4 regions of the Mesorhizobium sp. USDA 4775 genome follow, and region 2 is predicted to be linked to each of the others. Evidence: predicted binding sites of a transcription regulator. Region 2 holds the regulator's gene; each other region holds the start of a gene.
What was found. Region 2 encodes LexA, which represses DNA repair genes until DNA is damaged. Its sites were predicted from a motif close to TGTTCNNNNTGTGTTCNG; they were not measured.
Positions count from the first base shown of each region.

Region 1: ACVILI_RS05575 (DNA recombination protein RmuC) is a predicted target of LexA. The motif match lies at 1,996-2,013, and genes of this name have one in related genera.
Region 3: ACVILI_RS13055 (PA0069 family radical SAM protein) is a predicted target of LexA. The motif match lies at 2,040-2,057, and genes of this name have one in related genera.
Region 4: uvrA (excinuclease ABC subunit UvrA) is a predicted target of LexA. The motif match lies at 2,792-2,809, and genes of this name have one in related genera.

Region 1 is NZ_JBSSFM010000001.1:1,096,952-1,102,292, forward strand. Features, by position in the region: gene ACVILI_RS05560 (GNAT family N-acetyltransferase) at 1-454, opposite strand, end outside; gene fmt (methionyl-tRNA formyltransferase) at 451-1,404, opposite strand; gene def (peptide deformylase) at 1,412-1,942, opposite strand; gene ACVILI_RS05575 (DNA recombination protein RmuC) at 2,046-3,317, shown strand; gene ACVILI_RS05580 (class I SAM-dependent methyltransferase) at 3,327-4,139, opposite strand; gene ACVILI_RS05585 (GFA family protein) at 4,221-4,625, opposite strand; gene ACVILI_RS05590 (cation diffusion facilitator family transporter) at 4,702-5,341, opposite strand, start outside.
Region 2 is NZ_JBSSFM010000001.1:4,027,051-4,032,391, forward strand. Features, by position in the region: gene ACVILI_RS19750 (ABC transporter substrate-binding protein) at 1-455, opposite strand, end outside; gene ACVILI_RS19755 (GntR family transcriptional regulator) at 608-1,381, shown strand; gene lexA (transcriptional repressor LexA) at 1,759-2,496, shown strand; partial or broken gene ACVILI_RS19765 (ComEC/Rec2 family competence protein) at 2,490-4,944, opposite strand; gene gltX (glutamate--tRNA ligase) at 5,048-5,341, shown strand, end outside.
Region 3 is NZ_JBSSFM010000001.1:2,733,911-2,739,251, forward strand. Features, by position in the region: gene ACVILI_RS13050 (ribonuclease HII) at 1-657, opposite strand, end outside; gene ACVILI_RS13055 (PA0069 family radical SAM protein) at 811-1,965, opposite strand; gene ACVILI_RS13060 (glycosyltransferase) at 2,116-2,643, shown strand; gene ACVILI_RS13065 (hypothetical protein) at 2,788-3,762, shown strand; gene moaB (molybdenum cofactor biosynthesis protein B) at 3,794-4,339, opposite strand; gene ACVILI_RS13075 (4-(cytidine 5'-diphospho)-2-C-methyl-D-erythritol kinase) at 4,341-5,228, opposite strand; gene ACVILI_RS13080 (membrane protein) at 5,255-5,341, opposite strand, start outside.
Region 4 is NZ_JBSSFM010000001.1:4,127,076-4,132,416, reverse strand. Features, by position in the region: gene uvrA (excinuclease ABC subunit UvrA) at 1-2,641, opposite strand, end outside; gene ACVILI_RS20275 (hypothetical protein) at 3,344-3,598, opposite strand; gene ACVILI_RS20270 (ATP-dependent Clp protease proteolytic subunit) at 4,066-4,671, opposite strand; gene ACVILI_RS20265 (SRPBCC family protein) at 4,694-5,164, opposite strand; gene ACVILI_RS20260 (ArsR/SmtB family transcription factor) at 5,179-5,341, opposite strand, start outside.

The sequences.
Region 1 (5,341 bases), 2.9 Mb from region 2:
GAGCGTCGCCCCAGGCCAGCGCCTGCAGCGCCTCGCCTTGGTACTCACTCTCGAATTTTTCGGCCCGCGCATGGCTGTAGCCGAAACGGCCGTAATAGGCGGGGTCGCCCAGCACCACGGCCAGCGTCTCGCCGGCATCCTTCAGGCGAATATGCGCCTCGCGGATCAGCGCGCCGCCAATGCCGCTGCCATGGAACGAAGGTTCCACCGCCAGCGGCGCCAGCGCCACGGCCGCGAAGCTCTTGCCGCCATTCTGGACGAACAGCCGGGAAAACAGGATGTGGCCTACCGCCTGGCCGTCTTCTTCCGCCACCAGTTCGACGACGGCGTCGCCGCCGGTGACCAGCGCGTCGACCAACCCGGCCTCCGCCTGCTGGCCGAATGCATGTTCCTCGACGAGGCGAATGGCCTCGCGATCCCGCGGCGTCGCCGCGCGTATCGACATCATGCTCATGAGAACTTCATTCCTTTTACGATCTTGGCTCCGCGCAGGAATTCCGACGCGGCGGCGGGCTTTCCGCCCGCACGTTGAACTTCGACCAGCCTGATCGCGCCTGCCCCGCAGGCGACCGTCAGCCGGTCATCGAGAATTCCTCCCGACTCGCCCGAACCTTCCGAAAGCGACAGGCCTTCGGATAGTGTCGAGCGAAGCAGTTTCAGCCGTTCCACGCGGCCGCCAATGTCAATTTCGGACCAGGCGCCGGGAAAGGGCGACAGGCCACGAAGATGGTTGTGGACCTCGGCCGCGGGCCGCGTCCAATCCACCCGCGTCTCGGATTTATCGATTTTTCTGGCGTAAGTCACCCCTTCCGCCGCTTGCGCGGTAAATGTCAGGATGTTCCCTTCCAGCCGCGCCAGCGCTTCCACCATCAGGGCAGCACCAACGCTCATCAACCGATCATGCAGATCGCCGGCTGTCATATCGGGGTCGATGGCGCATTTTTCAAGCAATCCCACCGGACCGGTGTCCAGACCCTCTTCCATGCGCATCACCATCATGCCGCTTTCCAGGTCACCCGCCATGATGGCGCGCTGGATGGGGGCGGCGCCGCGCCAGCGCGGCAAAAGCGATGCATGGCCGTTGATGCAGCCAAGGCGGGGCGCGTCGAGAATTGCCTTAGGCAGCAGCAAACCATAGGCCACGACCACGGCGATATCGGCCCGCAGGGCGCTGAAAGCGGCCTGCTCGGCCTCGCCCTTGAGGGAGGTCGGCGTCCGCACCGCGATGCCGAGCCGCTCGGCCTCGCGCTGCACCGGCGACGGCGTCAGCTCCAGCCCGCGCCGGCCGGCCGCGCGTGGCGGCTGTGTGTAGACGGCCGATACCTCATGTCCGGCCTCGGCGATCGCGCGCAACGTCGGCACCGAAAACTCCGGCGTGCCCATGAAGATGACGCGAAGGGGCATTTTTCCCCTATCCCACCAGCTTGCCCGGCGCCTTGTCCTTGGCGAGCTTCTTGAATTTCTTCACCACCATGTCGCGCTTCAGCTTCGAGATGTGGTCGATGAACAGCACGCCGTTGAGATGGTCGATCTCGTGCTGCAGGCAGGTCGCCATCAGCCCCTCGGCCTCCATCTCCTGCAGCTTGCCGTCGCGGTCGAGATATTTCACCCGCACCGAAGCCGGGCGTTCGACCTCGGCATAATAGTCCGGGATCGACAGGCAGCCTTCCTCGTAGACCGAGCGCGCCTCAGCGGTTTCCAGGATCTCCGGGTTGATGAAGACGTGCGGCGCCGGCGTTTCGTCTTCCTTGGCGAGGTCGATCACCAGCATGCGCAGCGGCTCGCCGATTTGGATTGCCGCCAGCCCGATACCGGGCGCGTCATACATGGTCGCCAGCATGTCGTCGGCCAATTTGCGCAAAGGCGCGTCGATGCGCTCCACCGGCTTGGAAACCTGGCGCAGGATGGGATCGGGAAGGATGATGAGCGGCTTGATCGGCATGGCGTCCCACGTAAGACGTCCAGCGAAAAGCGTCAACCGGTGGACCTGAGCCTCGTTCACGTTTTGATCTGTGCCGGCCCCACGAATCGGCTATGCTGTCCACATGAATGATCTGAGTACCATCCTTTCCGAGCCTGTCGCACGGCTTGGCGCGTCGACAATCACGCTGGGCCACGCCTTGGCCTTCGGCGCCTTGTTGTTTCTCGGCCTGTTCGTGGCGCTGGTCATCGCGCTGTGGCGGTCGGCCAAGGCGCGCGCCGTCGCTGCGGCGGAAGCCGCCGACCATGCCCGCGACGCCGAGGCGCGGATGGCCGGCATCTTGCAAAGCCAGGCCGAGATGCAGGGCCGCATGGGCGCCATTGCCGAAGTGTTCGGCGCGCGCCAGGCGGAGCTGACGCAGTCGATCGGCCAGCGCCTCGACGCCATGACCGGCCGCATCGGCCAGACCATGACCGAGCAGACCAAATCCACGCATGAGAGCCTGGCGAAACTGCAGGAGCGGCTGGCGATCATCGACACCGCGCAAGGCAACATCCAGTCGCTCGCCGGCCAGGTCGTGCAGCTGCAGGCCATCCTCTCCAACAAGCAGACGCGCGGTGCCTTCGGCCAGTCGCGCATGGAGGCGATCGTCGCCGACGGCCTGCCGCATGGCGCCTATGAATTCCAAGCGACGCTGTCGAATGGCAGCCGGCCCGATTGCCTGGTGAAGATGCCGAACGGCGCGCCGTCACTTGCCATCGACGCCAAATTTCCGCTTGAAGCCTGGAACGCCATCCGCGCCGCCGACGGTGCGGACCTGCAGAAGGTCGCGTCGCAGGCTTTCCGCCGCGACATCGAGATCCATGTCCGCGACATCTCGGAAAAATACCTGATCCAAGGCGAGACGCAGGACACCGCCTTCATGTTCGTGCCGTCGGAATCGGTCTTCGCCGAGATCCACGAGAATTTCGAGGCGATCGTCCACAAGGCGCACCGCGCCCGCGTTGTCATCGTCTCGCCGTCGCTGCTGATGCTGTCGATCCAGGTCATTCAGGCCATCCTCAAGGACGCCCGCATGCGCGAACAGGCGCATCTGATCCAGGGCGAGGTCATCCGGCTGATGGAGGATGTCGCGCGCGTCGACGAGCGTGTGCGCAAGCTGCAGGTGCATTTCGGCCAGTCGGCCAAGGACATCGACGACATCCTCGTCTCGACGTCGAAGGTGACCAAGCGCGGCCAGAAGATCGAGGCGCTGGAGTTCGGCGCGCAGGCCGATGGCGATGCCGGCCCGGAGACGCCGTCACGGGTGCCGGCGGCGAAACTCGAACCCGGCCCGCGCGTTGCCGATTCAAAAACCGGGCAGCTCAGGCTGCGGGTCGTCGAAGGCGACGACTGAACGGCTAATCTAGGCCACCGCCACGATGACATGTGCCTGAATTTTGGCGGCGACTGAGCCGCTACCATGCCTGGCCGCAATCGCGGATGCGGCGTAGTCCGTTGCAGCGTCCAGTTTCCCGGGATCCCTGGCCTCGATTTCGGTGCGAAGCACCGTTCCCTGGCAATAGGCAACGGCCGGAATGCGCGGTGAGGGCGCACGGCTCTGTTCGGCTCTCGTCTCGATCGCCACATCGGAGAAGCCGGCCTCCTCGAGGTCTCGGCGGATCAGCGCCGTATCGTGGTAGCCATGCGGCGTGCGGGCCAGAAAGCGCGGCGGATCGTTCGGAAAAAGCCTGGCCAGCGCATTGGTCACATCATCGGCAAAGACATTCTCCTCGATGCGGTCCCATACGTTGAACAGGAAATGTCCGCCGGGCTTCAGCACCCGCCTGGCCTCGCGGTAGGCGGATGGACGGCTGGGAAAGAACATCGCGCCGAACTGACAACAAACCAGATCGAAGGCCGCGTCTTCAAACGGCAGCGCCATGGCATCGGCCTGGCGCCATTGGATGCGACTGTCGGGAGCCTGTAGCGAAGCGGCGTAGTCGAGCATCGGCTGGTTCAGGTCGGTCACGACATAGCTTGCGTCAGGGGACAGTTTCGGCGCCAAGGCACGGGTGACGACCCCGGTGCCTGCGGCGACTTCCAGCACGGCTTTGGGCGAGAAGGACGCTGCCCGCCGTGCAAGGTCCGCGGCGAACGGCTCGAAAATCAACGGCACCATATAGCGGTCGTAGTTTTCCGGGATCGAGCCGGCAAACAGCTTGTCCGTTTCCAACATCGCTATTATCCGCCCGTCTGAGGTGAGCGAAGCTAGCACAGAATTGCCTGTCTTGGGCGGCTTTCGGCCGGGAGGCAGGTGCTACTGCTCCTCCACGATGCTCATGCCTTCGAATTCGGGAAGCCAGTGCAGGGCCGACCGGTGCCATTTCTGTTGTGTCGGCACCAGATCCTCGCGTTGCCGCGCGGTGCCCGTCCTGATTCCATAGATCTTCGGGCCGCCGCCAACCGACGTCGCGTAAAGATGCGCCCCGCAGTCGCCGCAAAAGGCCTGGGCGCGCTTGGCGCCGCTCGATCCGGTCTTGATATAGATTTTTGGCGTGCCTCTGGTGATCCGGTAGTGATCCTCGGGCGCGGGAACGGTGACGCGAAAGGCCGTGCCGGTCAATTGCTGGCAATCCGTGCAATGGCAGATCGAGGTCTTTGCTGGGTCGACCTCCGCCTCGTAGGTGATGGCGCCGCAATGGCACCCGCCGTCGATCTTCATGGTCTATCCTCCGAAATCCGTCGCCTGATCTTAGCAAGGCAATGCGACGGGGCAACGGTGCAACGCTGGTCCAGGACTAGTTGGACGCGGCTTCGATCAGCTTGCGCCGCTGCTCCCAGGTGCCCGTGGTCTGCGGCTTGACGAACAGCCGCGTGATCTCCGGCATCTCCTTCTTCAGCCGTGCCTCGATGCGCTCGACACAGGCTTCGATCTCCGGCGCCGACAGATGGTCCTCGAATTCGATGCTGAGCCCTGCAACGATCTCTTGCGGTCCCATATGGACGGTCAGGACACCGTTCGCGCGCTGCACCGCCGGATCCTGCTGCGCGATCGCCAGCACCTTTTTCTGCACTTCGGGCGAAGCCGGCTCGCCGATGAGCAGCCCCTTGCTTTCGCGGGCGAGGAAGATCGCCGTGGCGCCGAGAATGAGCGCGATGCCGATCGAGGCGGCGCCGTCGAGCTCCGGCATCTCCAGCAGCTCCGCCGCCAATATGCCGGCAAAGGCGACGATCAGGCCGAGAAGCGCCGCGCTGTCCTCGAACAGCACCGTATAGACGCTCGGGTCCTTGCTCGACTGCACGGCCTGCAGCCAGCCTTGCTTGCCTTTCTCTCGGCGGAATTCCTTCAGCGCCACCAGCCAGGAGCTGCCCTCGAACAGGAAGGACAAGCCGAGAACGACATAGTTCACCTTGACGTTGGCGACAGGCTCCGGCGCC
Region 2 (5,341 bases):
ACCGCGGCGACATCCTGCAGATCGCTGGCGCCGGTCATGCCTTCGTCTCCGGCGTCCCACGACGGCACCAGCTTGGCCGCCACCGGATCGGTGACCGCGGCAAAGACGATCGGAATCCCGGAACCGGCGAGCGCCTTCTTGGCGATCTGCGAGACCGGCGTGGTGATGGTGTAGATCAGCTTGGGCTGCTCCGCCTGCAGCTTGGCGATCATCTGCGGCACCAGAGATGCATCGAAATTGGTATGGCTTTCGGTGTAGACGACGTCCTTGCCCTCGACAAAGCCTTTGTCCGTCAATGCCTTCTTGAAGCCCGCTATGGCGGCGTTGAGCTGCGGATGCTCGCCGAAATTGGCGATGCCGATGCGTATCTGATCGGCCGCGGCGCTGCCTGCGCTGACCATTAATGCGCCTGCCAGGGCCAATCCCGACAGCCAAGCGGACTTCGACTTCAACATCATTTCCTCCCAGATTTGATCAGCGCCGCCCACAGGACGGCAACTGCGGCGATCATGGTCAGTCGCCCGCCGTGTGTCAAACATTATATATAATTCTTGCCATACCTCCGCTTCATATATAATTTTCGCAAGCCGATGACGGACGGATGGCGATGCAGGATCAGAACAATTCCACGAAGACCGAGGCGGCCTATCAGCTGCTGCGGCGCGATATCCTGACCACCCGCCTCATGCCGGGCGCGCCGCTCAAGCTGAGCGCGCTGCGCGGCACATACGGCGTCGGCTGGACGCCGCTGCGTGAAGCCTTGTCCCGACTTGAAGCCGAGCGCCTGGTCACCGCCATCAGCAATCGCGGCTTTGCCGTCGCTCCCGTGTCGCGCGCCGAGCTCGAGGACCTGGCGCGCGCAAGGATGGTTGTCGAAATGCCGCTGTTCCTGGAATCGATCGCGAACGGCGGCAGGGAATGGGAGGACGCGGTCGTCACCGCTCATTACCGGCTCTCCCGCTGCAAGACCGCGGTCGAAGACCCTTCCGATGCGGCCGTCGACAAATGGGACGAGAGCCACGAGGCCTTCCATGCGGCGTTGCTGAGCGCGGCGACGTCGAACTGGCTGTTGCGCTTTCGCTCGACGATCGCCGATCAGCTGTGTCGGCATCATCGGTTTCTCGGCCTGGCGCCGACATTGCGGGCGGCGGCCGGCCTCAAGGACGGCTATGGCGAGGCTATGGACGCGCTGCGCGAAGCGATCGCCATCGAGCATCACACCGCAATCATGGAAGCGGCGCTCGATCGCGACGTCGAGCGGGCAAAGGCGCTGATGACGGCGCATATCGGCTACACGCTGCATGTCTATGTCCACAGCGAAGACAACGGCGCCAACACCTACACCGCGCGCGCCGGCAGCCTGAAAGCGGTTTCCGGATGACGTCGCCGCGGCGTCCAGATCCACGCGGCCGTGGCCGGCCTGAACCCGCGACCGTTGGCATTTTGATTTCGTTTCGTTCCGCCGGAAATGGATCGATACACCGTACAAATCCGCTCTGTGGACGCCTCTCAAACGCCTGATGCCAAACCGCATCCAGGGGTAGGCCACAGGCCATTAACCAAAATGATTTCAATGAACCTGCGGGGAGCGGAAGCGGTCGAGCGCGGCCCGCTGCCGGGGCCAAATAATTTCAGACGCGTTAACAAATTCATTAAACTTTAAACAGTTGCGGAACACAACTGGAACAGATAGTGTTTGTTCTGGGTTTGTTTTTCGATTCTGATTCACACCCGTCGTTCAATGCCTTGGGGGCCGCCATGCTGACACGCAAGCAACATGAACTGCTGATGTTCATTCATGAACGGCTCAAGGAAAGCGGCATTCCGCCTTCCTTCGACGAGATGAAGGAGGCGCTCGATCTTGCCTCCAAGTCAGGCATTCATCGCCTGATCACGGCACTGGAGGAACGCGGCTTCATTCGCCGGCTGCCCAACCGGGCGCGGGCGCTGGAAGTGCTGCGGCTGCCGGATTCGATCGCACCCGGCCTCAACGCGGCAAAGAAATTCTCGCCAAGCGTCATCCAGGGCAGCCTCGGCCAGGGTGGTCTTGGCCGCCAGATCAAGCCGGCGGCATCGCGCTTGCCCGCGGCCGGCAATAATGACGATGCGGTTTCCGCCGTGTCGATCCCGGTGATGGGTCGCATCGCCGCTGGTGTGCCGATCGATGCCATCCAGCATCAGACACATTCGATCTCGGTACCGCCGGACATGATCATGGGTGGCGAGCATTATGCACTTGAGGTCAAGGGCGACTCGATGATCGACGCCGGCATCTTCGACGGCGACACGGTCATCATCCGCAACGCCGACACGGCGAGCCCGGGCGAGATCGTCGTGGCGTTGGTCGACGAGGAGGAAGCAACCCTGAAACGGTTCCGCCGCAAGGGCGCCTCGATCGCCCTTGAAGCCGCCAACCCGGCCTACGAGACGCGCATTTTCGGGCCAGACAGGGTCAAGGTGCAAGGCAAGCTTGTCGGGTTGATCCGGCGCTACTGAGCAGGAACGGCCGGCTTTTCGGGTTTTTGATAGGGCGGCAGCCCCCTCGCCTCGCGCGAAAATTTTCGCTGCTCGTGCCAGGGCCGATATGGCCCGTCCACCGCGAAGCTGATGATTGGCGGACCTGTCGCCGATTGGCGGTCGAAGAAGACGGCGGCACTGCCCTTGCGGGCAAGTTGCCGTTTGGTGACGACAAGAACCAGCGGATTGTGGCAGGAATCATAGCCTGTCGCGTCATTGACGACGATCAAATCGGCGAAACCGCAAGCCTTCCAGGTGTCCTTGCGGTCTTCGACATGCGCGATGATCGCCCCTGACGGGTGCCGGGCAAGACAGACGCCATCCGTGCAATAAAACGGCGCTCCCGGCGGCAGATTGGCGGCATCGGCAATGTCGAATTGCCAGTCCGCCTTGTCGAACATCTCCGGCACGACGATGGTTTCGGACACCAGCGCGCGTTTCCAATTGTCGACGGTGAACTCGTTCGGGCGAGCCCGGCTGACCGCGAGTTCTCCACCGCCGATCGGCAGCGCCACCAAACGCGCATCTTCGGAAATCAGCACATCCGGGGCGCGCGTATCCGATACTGTCAGCAGGCCGGCAAGCGCGAATGGCACTGCCGCGAGCCGCAGCCAGGTCGTCGCCATCGTCGCGATGACCAGGGCGACGGTCACCAGCAGCACGGATTGCTGCGAAATCAGCCCCGACCGCATCGACCGGGGAGCGCTCCGATATCCACGCCGATATGGCGATCATTGCGGTCAGGCCCTTGCCCATCACGTAAAGGAAGGGACTGTCGGCACCAAAGGGCATCGCAAGCGAACTGAGAACAGCGAAAGGCATGACAATCAGTGACACGATCGGCATGACGGCCAGATTGGCGAACAGGCTGAGCGGCGACACACGCTGGAAATGCCAGATGGCAAACAGCGCCGTGGCGCAGCCGGCGATGATGGATGTCATCGCCAACCCACCCGTCGCCAGCAGGAATTTTCGCGTGAGAAAACCCGGCAGGGATCGCTTTGGCGGTGGCGGTCTTGCCTTTCCCGCATGGTGATCCGCCCAGCCGGCATAAGCGCCGACCAGCGCCGCGGTCGCGGCGAACGACATCTGGAAGCTTGGGCCGACTACCTCATGCGGCGACACCACAATGACGGCGATCGCCGAGATCGCAAGATTGCGCATGGTCAGCGCCGCGCGATCGAACAGCACGGCAATCAGCATCACCGCCAGCATGATGAAGCTGCGTTCGGCCGCGACGACGACGCCGGAAATGACGAGATAGGCGGCGATCGAGAAAAGGGCCGCGGCGGCCGCATATTTCTTCACCGGCCGACGCGCGGAAAAGTCCGGAAACAGCGCGAAGGCGCCGCGCAGCAGCCCCATGATGGTACCGGCGACGAGCGCCATATGCAGTCCGGAAATGGAGATGATGTGATAGATGCCGGTGCGTCGCATCGCCTCGTTGATTTCATCGGGAATGCCGGCCCGCACGCCGACGATCAGCGCCGCCGCGATCTCACCCTCGGCACCGCCAACCGTGGCCCTGATGTGGTCGGCAATGGCTTCACGGGCATTTTCTATCCCCGAGAAAAGGCGGGCCGTGAGCGGCACCTCGTCGTCCGTGGCTGAGACAAGCTTTGGGTTGCCGAGAAAGAATCCGCTGCCGCCAATGCCGGCAAAATAGCTGTCGAAGGAGAAATCGTAACTGTCCGGCCGCACCGGACCGGTCGGCGGCAACAGTTTAGCATAGCCGGTGACCAGGGAGCCGGCGGTCATTTCCGCCGGGATATCTCGCGCCGAAAGCCTGACCCTTTCCGGCGCATAGCGCAGTTTCGGCCGGGCGGTCGACGTCACGTCGATGGTCAGCCGGATGCGGCCGGTCTCCATCCGGTCGAGCGAAACGACACGGCCGGTGACTTGCGTCGAGATTTCCGAACCCAGCATCTGGGTGCCCGCCCGCCATGTCTCGACCTTGGCGACAAGCAGGCCAAGCGCGCACAACAATGCCGCCGTGAAGCCCAGATGGGTTTTGGGCCAGGAGCGCGAAACAAGCGCACAGACCGCCATCAGCACGACGACCGCGACAGGCTTTGCAAAATCAGGCTCCGTCGCGAGCGAATAATAGCCGATCGCTCCAGCGGCCAGACAAACCGGCACCAGCAGGAAGGCGATGCCCCGGTCAAGCTCGAGCTCCGCTGCTGTCGCCGCGCTATGGCGTAGGCGAGGCCAGGAAACCCGGGCGAGTCGCCGCCGGACACGCACAATCCGGCCTGAAGCAGGCGGCGGAAGTGTCGCCGGCATATCCGCCTGCGGCGGCTGGCTGCCGGGTGCAGGCATAAGGGGCGATGGCAGTGGGTTCGCAAGGGGAGATGCAAACAACGACCGTTCGCTGACGCCAACACCAGCGTCCTCGCCCTGATCCGAGCCCCAGCCTCGTCCAGCCATCGGGTCCTGCCCCTTGCACGCCTGACGCCCTATGCTACATGAACGCGCGACGCGCGAAAGTCCGCGCGGCCGCACCCCGCTTCAGATGGTTTCCGAGAGTTTCATGTCCGACAAGGTCGTCACCCGTTTTGCCCCCTCGCCCACCGGCTATCTGCACATCGGCGGCGCGCGCACGGCTCTGTTCAACTGGCTCTATGCCAAACACACCGGCGGCACGATGCTGCTGCGCATCGAGGACACCGATCGCGAGCGTTCGACCGCCGCCGCGACGGCTGCCATCCTCGACGGCCTCTCCTGGCTCGGCTTGACCTGGGACGGCGACCCGGTCTCGCAGTTCGAGCGCGCGCCACGCCACCGCGAGGTCGCGGAGGAACTCGTGCGTCTGGGCAAGGCCTAT
Region 3 (5,341 bases), 1.3 Mb from region 2:
CGCCCCGCCCAGCCTGAACGGCGCGAACGACACGCGGTGCAGCCGTGCAACCGGGCCATGCGCCTCGATCGCCGTGCGGTGGCGGGCCGTGGCATAGCCCATATGGACCTCGAAGCCGTAGCGGTCGTGGTAGCTGCCGCAGCCGCACATCATGCGGTCGCGCATCACCTTGGCGACGATGGAGGCGGCGGCGATCGATTGCGAGCGCTGGTCGCCCTTGATCAAGGCGCGGCCGTCGCAGGGTAATCCAGGCGGCACGTCGCGTCCGTCGGCAAGCGCGAGCTTCGGTCGAACCGACAGCCCGACCAGAGCGCGGCGCATCGCCTCGAGGCTGGCCTTGAGGATATTGCTGCCGTCGATGCCCTCGGCGCTGATCGAGGCCATCGAGACCGCTTGCGCGGAGCCGAGGATGCGCAGGAACAGTGCTTCGCGCTGCAAATGGCTGAGCCGTTTGGAATCGTCGAGGCCTTCGGGGATGTTGGCAGGATCGAGCACCACAGCCGCGGCGACCACCGGCCCGGCCAGAGGACCGCGGCCAGCCTCGTCCATCCCCGCGACTGGCCAAAGCCCATCAGCCATCGCCTTCGTCTCGAAGGAGAAATCGGGTTTCTCGACGATTTCGAAGAGAAGCGGAGAATCGGAACGCGCGCGAGCCATGTTGCGGCGAGGTTCGCATCGGCTCCGATTCTCCGCAAGTCCCTCCGGGTCGGGTGGGGCGCCGGACCGGGAGGGCACCGTCTGCAGGCCGGGGCAGGCCGGACGGGATTTTGTGCGCCGTGGCAGCTCAAACCGCCGCGGCGAATTGCAGTCTCACAGCAGCATCAGCTGCTCCTGGTCCTTTCCGGCGGCGACGAACTGGTCGGTGCGCAGCGTGCGCCGTTCGGTGTTGAGGCCAAGCCGCTTGGCGGTGATTTCGAAGCGGCGGCCGATCTGCCAGGCGTAGGGTCCAGCGCCCTTCATGCGCTTGCCCCATTCCGAATCGTAATCCTTGCCGTCGCGCATCGAGCGGATCAGCGACATCACGTGGCGGTAACGGTCGGGATAGTGGCGCAGCAGCCAGTCCTTGAAGATCGGGCTGACCTCCAGCGGCAGACGCAGCACGACGTAACCTGCCTCGCGCGCACCGGCGGCGTACGCCGAATCGAGGATCCGCTCCATCTCCTGGTCGGTGAGGCCGGGGATGATCGGCGCCACCATGACCGAAGCCGGAATGCCGGCGTCAGAAAGCTGCCGGATCGCTTCGAGCCGCTTGGTCGGCGTCGACGCGCGGGGCTCCATCGTCCTGGCCAGTATGCGGTCCATTGTCGTCACCGACAGCGCCACCTTGGCCAGCCCGCGTTCGGCCATGCGCGACAATATGTCGATGTCGCGCGTCACCAGAGCGGATTTGGTGACGATGCCGACCGGATGGCCGCGCGCTTCCAGCACTTCCAGGATCTCGCGCATGATCCGGTACTGTTTCTCGATCGGCTGGTAGGGATCGGTGTTGGTGCCGATGGCGATGGTGCGCGGCTGGTAGCCGTCCTTCGACAGTTCCTTGTCAAGCAGCCGCGCCGCATCCGGCTTGGCGAACAGCTTGGATTCGAAATCCAGCCCCGGCGACAGGCCCATGAACGCATGCGTCGGCCGCGCGAAACAATAGACGCAGCCATGTTCACAGCCGCGATAGGGGTTGATCGACCGGTCGAAGGAGATGTCGGGCGATTCGTTGCGGGTGATGATGGTGCGCGGCTTCTCCACCTGCACCTCGGTCTTGAACGGCGGCAGTTCCTCCAGCGAACTCCAGCCATCGTCGAACACATGCCGGCTGACCGGTTCGAAGCGGCCGGACGGATTGATGCCCGCCGACCGTCCGCGGTTGCGGTCCGGACGGATGCGCATGCCACTCTGCTCGATCATCGCATTGGCCATTTCGGCTCGCCCTGCCCCGAAGGCTGCAATGTCGGCGCGCACGATCGGTTCCATCTTGGCCCGCTCCCAGGGACTGTCCATGTTGTTTCGAATCGCTCTGCTCATGAAATTATTCCTATTTTGCCGATGAGAACAAAGCAAGAACTTTTTATGCTGCGCCGCAAAAACTGGCGCTGTGCGCGGCTTTCCGCTATTCGGCTAAATATGCTCAGTGTTCTCATCGAAACCCGCAATGACGAGGAGGCTCTCGCCCGTACGCTCGGCTCGCTGATTGGCGGCGCGGTGGAGGGCGTGGTGCGCGACGTCATCGTCTGCGACACCGGCTCCACCGACCAGACGCATCATGTCGCCGAGCATGCTGGCTGCCACTACGTAGCAAGCGGCGGCATCGCCGCCGGGATAAGGCAGGCCAAGGGCGATTGGCTGCTGTTGCTGGAGCCGGGCGCGCGGCTGGTGGAGGGCTGGATCGACGCGGTCGTCGCCCACACGGCGAGGCAAACCATGGCGGCACGGTTTTCTCGCGCGCGCGGCAGCCGCGCGCCGTTCCTCGCCCGGGTCTTTTCGGGAAACCGCGCGCTCGCCGACGGGCTGGTGATCAGCAAGCGCCAGGCGGCGTCCCTGTCGAAAAACGCCGGCAGCGCCGAGGCGCTGGCGCGTGGCCTGGCGACGAAGAAGCTCGAAGCCGAGATCTGGGTGGCGCCGCCCAAGCAGCAGCCCCGGGCGCCGAAGTGATTTTTTGCACCTGCTCTGTTTATTGTGCATTGCACAAAATCTGACGCGAGGTTAGCCTTCCCCGAGGTGGGTGAATTGGGTTTGGGTCATGCGAGTGGTGGGCACCGATGCGGCATCGGTGTCACCCTCATGGAAGAGGACCCGATGACCCTTTCAACGCCTGACGAATCCGGAGCCGCCAGTCTCGAGGCGATTGCGCGCAACGGCAGCCTGCTGCGGCGCATTGCCGTGCGCATTCCGACCTATCTCACGGACCTGCGCGAAAACCCTGCCTGGTTGCCGATGTTCATGCTCGCGCGCACCATGCCTGGGCGCCGGATGCATTGGCTGGGCGCAAAGCGCGCGCGTCCTGCCGACAATGTCGGGGATACGATGTTTTCCGGTGTCGCGCGGGCGGCGGTGGTCGATGCGTTGCGTTCCGACGGCCTGTTTTCAGGCCTGGTCCTGCCGCCGGCGATCCATGAAGAGATCGCGGATTTCGCGGCGCGCACGCCTTGCTTCGGCAATTTCGACCGCCGCCTCGAATTCATGCCGGGCGACCATGCGCAGGCCAAAAAACGCCTCGGCCGCTCTCTGCTCAGCGGGCACTATTTCGAGCGCATCCTCGACTGCCCGGCCGCACTCGCCGTACAGCGCGATCCGCTGCTTCTCGACATTGCCGCGCACTATCTCGGCGCTCAGGCGAAACTGATCACGACGCGCGTCTGGTGGAGCTTTCCGACCGGCGAAGCCTCGGACGCCGACAAGAACCTTGCCTCGCTCGGCAAGTATCACTTCGACCTCGACGACTGGCGCATGCTGAAGTTCTTCTTCTACCTCAAGCCGGTCGACGCCGACACCGGGCCGCATGTCTATGTCAGGGGCAGCCACAGGCGCCGCGCCATCAAGCACCAGCTCACCCTGTTGGTCGGCCATCCCGCCCAGGAGGTGCTGGGCGTCTATGGCGAGCAAAGTCCGGTAACGCTGACCGGCGAAGCCGGCCTCGGCTTCGTCGAGGACCCTTTCGGCTTCCACATGGGCACCGTGCCGGCGCGCACGCCGCGGCTGATGATGGAAGTCGGCTTCGGCGTTTCACGCCCCTCGCGCCGGCGCTTTCATGGCGAGCCGGTGATCCGCTGAAGGCTGACTGTTGGAAGTGCAATTTCGCGTATTACTTTCCGCGCCGCAGATGCTCGTCCAGGCGCGGCATGATCTCGACGAAGTTGCAGGGCGTGTGGCGGTAGTCGAGCTGCGCCTTGAGGATGCCGTCCCAGGCATCCTTGCAGGCGCCGGGCGAGCCCGGCAGCACGAAGACGAAAGTGGCGTTGACGACGCCGCCGGTTGCCCGGCTCTGGATCGTCGACGTGCCGATCTTGTCGTAGGAAATGCGGTGGAACACTTCGGAAAAGCCATCCATGCGCTTTTCGAAGATCGGCTCCAGCGCCTCCGGCGTCACGTCGCGCCCGGTAAAGCCGGTGCCGCCGGTGGTGATGACGACATCGATGGCCTTGTCGCGCGACCACGCCAGCACCGTATGGCGGATTTTGTCGCGGTCGTCGGTGACGATATCGCGGGCGGCCAGTATGTGGCCGGCCTCGGTGATGCGGTTGGCCAGCGTCTGGCCGGATTTGTCGTCGGCAAGGCTGCGCGTGTCCGAAACCGTCAGCACCGCGATACGCACCGGAACGAACGAACGGCTCTCGTTGATCCCAGCCATTTCACTCAGCCTCCGATGACATGCTGCGCGTCGCCGCGACGAACCAGTCGGGCTGGCGGCTGCGGATTTCGGCCGCCGCGCGCTTGGCGACATTGCCGGTCTCGAACAGGCCGAAACAGGTCGCGCCTGATCCCGACATGCGTGAAAAGCCTGATCCGGCCTTATCAAGCCATGACAGCGCGCGGCCTATGGCGGGCTGCAGCGCAAGCGCAGCTGGCTCCAGATCATTGCGGGTAATCTCCAGCCAGTTGCGCAGGCTATGGAAATCGATGCTGCGCGGCAGCGGCGGCAGGGGCTCGTTGTCGCGGCGGGACAGGGCCGCGAAGACATCCGCCGTCGAGACCGGCGTGCCCGGATTGACCAGCACCAGTCCCAGCGCCGAAAAGTCCGGCACCATCGACAACTCGTCACCAATGCCGCGCGCCACCAGCGGCTTTGCCGCCAGACACATCGGCACGTCGGCGCCAAGCGAAAGGCCGATCCGCGCCAGGCCGGCGTCGTCCATATCCGGGGCCCATGCCTGCGCCAGTCCGCGCAACACGGCCGCCGCATCGCTCGACCCGCCGCCGACGCCGGAGGCAACCGGCAGGTTCTTTTCCAGCTTTATCGAGACGGGCGGAGTTCGCCCGGAGCCAACCTCTCGCCGCAAGGCATCGCGCGCCTTGAGCACAAGATTGCTGGCGTCGAGGGGAACCGCTGGCGCGTAGCGGCCGGACACGGCGAAATCGTCGCTATCGGCGAGCGCGATCTCGACCCTGTCGCCGAAGCGCGTGAACACCGCCAGGCTTTCGATCAGGTGATAGCCGTCAGCACGCCTGCCGGTGACATGCAGCGCCAGATTGATCTTGGCGTGCGCGTGCCAGGTGCGCGAACCGATCTCGGTGTCCACGGCGTCAGTCGTATGGGGGATGATGCTCAGTCCTTGGCCAGCCGGTATTCGCCGGTCTTCGGGTCCTTGACCAGCGTTCCCATCGCGCCATTGGCCGCCTGCTTTTCGGTGCG
Region 4 (5,341 bases), 100 kb from region 2:
TCGGCTCATCGAGGATGTAGAGCGTCTTGCCGGTCGCCTTGCGCGACAGTTCCTTGGCGAGTTTGATGCGCTGGGCTTCGCCGCCGGACAGCGTCGTCGCCTGCTGGCCGATATGGATGTAGCCGAGGCCGACCTGCTTCAGCGTGTCGAGCTTGTCGCGCACGCCCGGCACGGCGGCGAAGAAATCGACGCCTTCCTCGACGGTCATGTCGAGCACGTCGGCGATCGACTTGCCCTTGAACAGGACGTCGAGCGTCTCCCTGTTGTAGCGCTTGCCGTGGCAGACGTCGCAGGTGACGTAGACGTCGGGCAAAAAGTGCATCTCGATCTTGATGACGCCGTCGCCCTGGCAGGCCTCGCAGCGGCCACCCTTGACGTTGAACGAGAAGCGTCCCGGCTGGTAGCCGCGCGCCTTGGCTTCGGGCAGGCCGGCGAACCAGTCGCGGATCGGCGTGAAGGCGCCGGTATAGGTGGCGGGGTTCGAACGCGGCGTGCGGCCGATCGGCGACTGGTCGATGTCGATGACCTTGTCGAGGAATTCCAGACCCTCGATGCGGTCATGCTCGGCCGGATGTTCGCGCGACCCCATGATGCGGCGCGAGGCCGCCTTGAACAGCGTCTCGATCAGGAAGGTCGACTTGCCGCCGCCCGACACGCCGGTGACAGCGGTGAAGGTGCCGAGCGGGATCTCGGCGGTGACATTCTTCAGATTGTTGCCGCGCGCGCCGACGATTTTCAGGCGCCGGTTCTTTTTCGCCTCACGCCGGACCCCGGGGGTGGCCACTTCAAGCGCGCCCGACAGATATTTGCCGGTGATCGAATTGGGGTTGGCCATCACCTGCTGCGGCGTGCCCTGGGCGATGATCTCGCCGCCATGGATGCCGGCGGCCGGCCCCATGTCGACGACATAGTCGGCATGCAGGATGGCATCCTCGTCATGTTCGACGACGATGACGGTGTTGCCGATGTCGCGAAGGTGCTTGAGCGTATCGAGGAGGCGCGTGTTGTCGCGCTGATGCAGGCCGATCGACGGCTCGTCCAGCACGTAAAGCACGCCGGTCAGGCCCGAGCCGATCTGCGACGCCAGGCGGATGCGCTGGCTCTCGCCGCCCGACAGCGTGCCCGAATTGCGCGACAATGTCAGATAGTCGAGCCCGACATCGTTGAGAAAGCGCAGGCGCTCGCGGATTTCCTTAAGCACGCGCACCGCGATCTCGTTCTGCTTATCGTTGAGCTGCGCAGGCAGATCGGTGAACCATTTGTCGGCATTGCGGATCGACTGTTCCGTGACTTCGCCGATGTGCTTGCCGCCGATCTTCACCGCCAGCGCTTCCGGCTTCAGCCGATAGCCTTTGCAGACGGGGCAGGGCGTCGCCGACATGAAGCGCTCGATCTCCTCGCGCATCCAGGCGGATTCGGTTTCCTTCCAGCGCCGTTCGAGATTGGGGATAACGCCTTCGAAGGTCTTGGTCGTCTTGTAGGAGCGCAGGCCGTCATCATACTGGAAGGTGACTTCGCGCTCGCCGGTGCCGCGCAGGATCGCGTCCTGGGCCTCGGCGCTCAAATCCTTGAACTTGTCGCCGAGCTTGAAGTTGTAGGCCTTGCCCAAGGCTTCGAGCGTCTGCACGTAATAGGGCGAGGTCGACTTCGCCCATGGGCTGACGGCGCCGTCGCGCAGCGACACGTTCTCGTCGGGCACGACGAGGTTGGGGTCGATGGCGCGCTGGCTGCCGAGACCGTCGCAGGTCGGGCAGGCGCCGAACGGGTTGTTGAACGAGAACAGCCGCGGCTCGATCTCGGGAATGGTGAAGCCGGACACCGGACAGGCGAATTTTTCCGAGAACAGGATGCGCTCATGCGTCTCGTTCTTCGACTTGTTGACCGAATCCTCGCCGGTCTGGCTGGAATCGAGCGGTTTATCGGCGAACTCGGCCACCGCCAACCCCTCGGCGAGCTTCAGCGCCGTCTCGATGGAATCGGCAAGGCGCGTGGCCAGATCGCCGCGCACGACGATGCGGTCGACGACGACGTCGATGTCGTGCTTGTATTTTTTATCGAGCGCCGGAACATCCGCGATCTCATAGAAGACGCCGTCGACCTTGACGCGCTGAAAACCCTTCTTCTGCAACTCCAGCAGTTCCTTGCGATACTCGCCCTTGCGGCCGCGCACGATCGGCGCCAGCAGGAACAGGCGCGTGCCTTCCTCCAGCGCCAGCACGCGGTCAACCATCTGGCTGACCGTCTGGCTCTCGATCGGCAGGCCGGTGGCCGGCGAATAGGGCACCCCGACACGCGCGAACAGCAGGCGCATATAATCGTAGATCTCGGTGACGGTGCCGACCGTCGAGCGCGGGTTCTTCGACGTGGTCTTCTGCTCGATCGAGATGGCAGGCGACAGGCCGTCGATCTGGTCTACGTCGGGCTTCTGCATCATTTCGAGGAATTGCCGGGCATAGGCCGACAGGCTCTCGACATAGCGGCGCTGGCCTTCGGCGTAGATGGTGTCGAAGGCCAGCGACGACTTGCCGGAGCCCGACAGGCCGGTCATGACGATCAGGCTGTCACGCGGCAGGTCGAGATCGACATTCTTCAGATTGTGTTCGCGCGCCCCGCGAATGGAAAGGAATTTATGGTCGGCCATCGCCGGTCGCCGCCTCAGATCTGGAATTCGTGGGATTGGCGGGATTGTCCCGGCCATCCCCTATGTAGGTGTTTTTGCCGCCACGTCGAGAGACGCCACAATTCCCGACAGAAGTCGTTTAACCGCCTTTCACGCGAAGGGGCAAGCAGAAAGAACAAAGGCCGAACACGCTCCTGACAAAGCTGTGCAGAAACCTGACCTGTACGTAACCTCCCGGCGATCACAATTTTCCGTAACCGGCTATTGAAGGTTGACGTGGCCGGCTCAGGGGAGCAGTCTCCTGAGGTCAGCGAAGCCGGCCGTCTTTCGATGGCCTCGCCGCCCCAAGGCGGCCTGCGAGACGCCGCAGGTATTTGCGATTTGCGCTTCGCTACGACAATGTCGCAACGGACACAGGAGCGGAGCATGACGCCACCGGATAGTCCCCAAGGGCTCCACGCCTCGTTGGAGCCGCGGCAGGCATAAGTGCCAGGGTTTAGCGTTTGCGCCACCCGACAAACCGTGACTTGCCGTATTCCCCAAAAATCAGAGACTGCTAGTCGGATCGTCGGCTGACGCCGCGTAGCATCCGAAATCAAACGCCGGCAGTACACTCCGGCAAAATATGGATTTGAGATCCAGAAAAGCCCCGTCCGTTTGCCTAAGGCACGGCGGGGCTGTTCGTTTGAGGAAATGGCTGAACTGGCCCAGCGGAGGGGCTGCTCACCTTGGGGGCTTAAACCCGCCCGTGGCCATATCGACCGTGATGGTGCCGGAAATCCTGACATCGGTATCGCCGATCTTGAACGTGCCGTTGCCGTTGCTGGGGAACGCATCGTCGGGTTCCGGCTGGGGAGCCGGCTTGGCGATGCGATAATCACCGTTCACGCCGGGCAGGGCGCCTTTCTGTGCCTGGGAGGTATTGTCCGCGGCAAAAGCCCCGCCGGACGTCGCGGCGGTGATCGCAATGGCTGTCATGAGTCTGTTCAGGCGGTAGCGCATGGCATGACTATAGTGCGGCGCTCATTGCGAAACCAGACCAGCGGCGGCGAAATGGATGCGACGCCGTCAGCCTTCAATGTGATGATCAGGCTTCAAGTCTTCAAATTTCTATATTAGTCTGACACAGGGCGTGCTGGCTGGCCTGGTTGCCAGTTGCTAAAATCCATGTAGCAGCGAATGGATATACCTTCGATTCGCACGTCGCCGCCACGCGCCAGACATCCATACCCTCCGGGAACATTAACTAGCAAGAAAAATGCCATGCATATTCCTGCTATAGCTAATATAGCGCGTAATGCTCGTTTGTTTGGATCGTTAGGCTTTGGCATTTATGCCCCTGTTGATAATTCAACGGATTCAATAGCGCCGAATTCATTGATAGGTGATAAAAACTATTTTCTGCATTTAGTGCATCTGCATTTAATTGATGACCAAAATCAGCCTCATGCCGCCTTTTTGCGGGTGTCGAAGACATGGTCGACAATGCCCCATGCCTGGGCCTCGCGAGCGGTCATGAAATGGTCGCGGTCGAGCGTGCGTTCGACCTCCTCATAGCTGCGGCCGCAATGCTGCGCGTAGAGTTCGGCCATGCGCTGTTTGGTCTTGCCGATCCGCTCGGCATGGCGCTGGATGTCGGAAGCTTGGCCCTGGAAGCCACCCAACGGCTGATGCAGCAGAACGGTGGCGTTCGGCAGCGCGATGCGGCGCCCCGGCGTGCCCGCCATCAGCAGGAACGAGCCCATCGAGGCGGCGAACCCCATGCACACGGTCGATACCGGGCAACTGACGTACTGCATCGTGTCGTAGATGGCGAAACCGCTGGTCACCACGCCGCCCGGCGAGTTGATGTAGAGCGATATCTCCTTGTCGGGATTATCTGACTCCAATGACAAAAGCTGCGCGCAAACCAGCGCCGAGACATCGTCGTTGATCTCGCCATTGATGAAGATGATGCGCTCGCGCAGCAGCCGCGAGAAAATGTCGAAGGCGCGTTCACCGCGGCTCGATTGCTCGATCACCATCGGCACCAGACTGGCAAGACCACTCATTTTTCGTCTCCGATTTCCGTGTTCAGGCTGCGAGCAGCAGGGTGTTCGGTATGTTCGCGGCGACAGGCTTTGCGCGCCCTTGCAATCCAAGCGAGAGCCGGCAGCCGGCGCCGGCCATGGCGACGGCAGGCATCGCTTTCCCCGCAAAACCGTCATGGACGATGCGCAGATGCGTACCGCCGGAAACGGTGCGGGCGAGCGTGAAGGTGACGACACTGTCGAACGGATCCCCAGCGTCGCCCGGCTGCTCACGCCAGGAATAGCGCAGCAAGCGCTCCGGCTCGGCGTCGAGGATTTCGCATTCGATGGCAGTGTCCTGCCCGGCGAAGGCAAAACGACTGCCGGTCTCAGGCTTGATATCGTTCGGCATCATCCAGGCGGCGAGCAGTTCAGGCACGGTCAGCGCCCGCCATACTTTTTCCGGCGGTTCGGCAAGGTCGTATTCGAACTCGAGCACATCCGGGGTCGCTTCGCTCTGGTTTCCTGCGTTCATTGATCCCACGCTCGTCATTGATCCATGTCCTTCAAAACCGTCTTCAGCCTTTCGATGCGCTCCGGCCAGAAGGTTCGGTAGCGCTCGATCCAGGAGAGCAAGGGGGCAAGCCCCTGCGGATCGGCACGATAATAGGCGTTGCGGCCGGCCCGCCGCTCGATCACCAGGCCGGCGCCA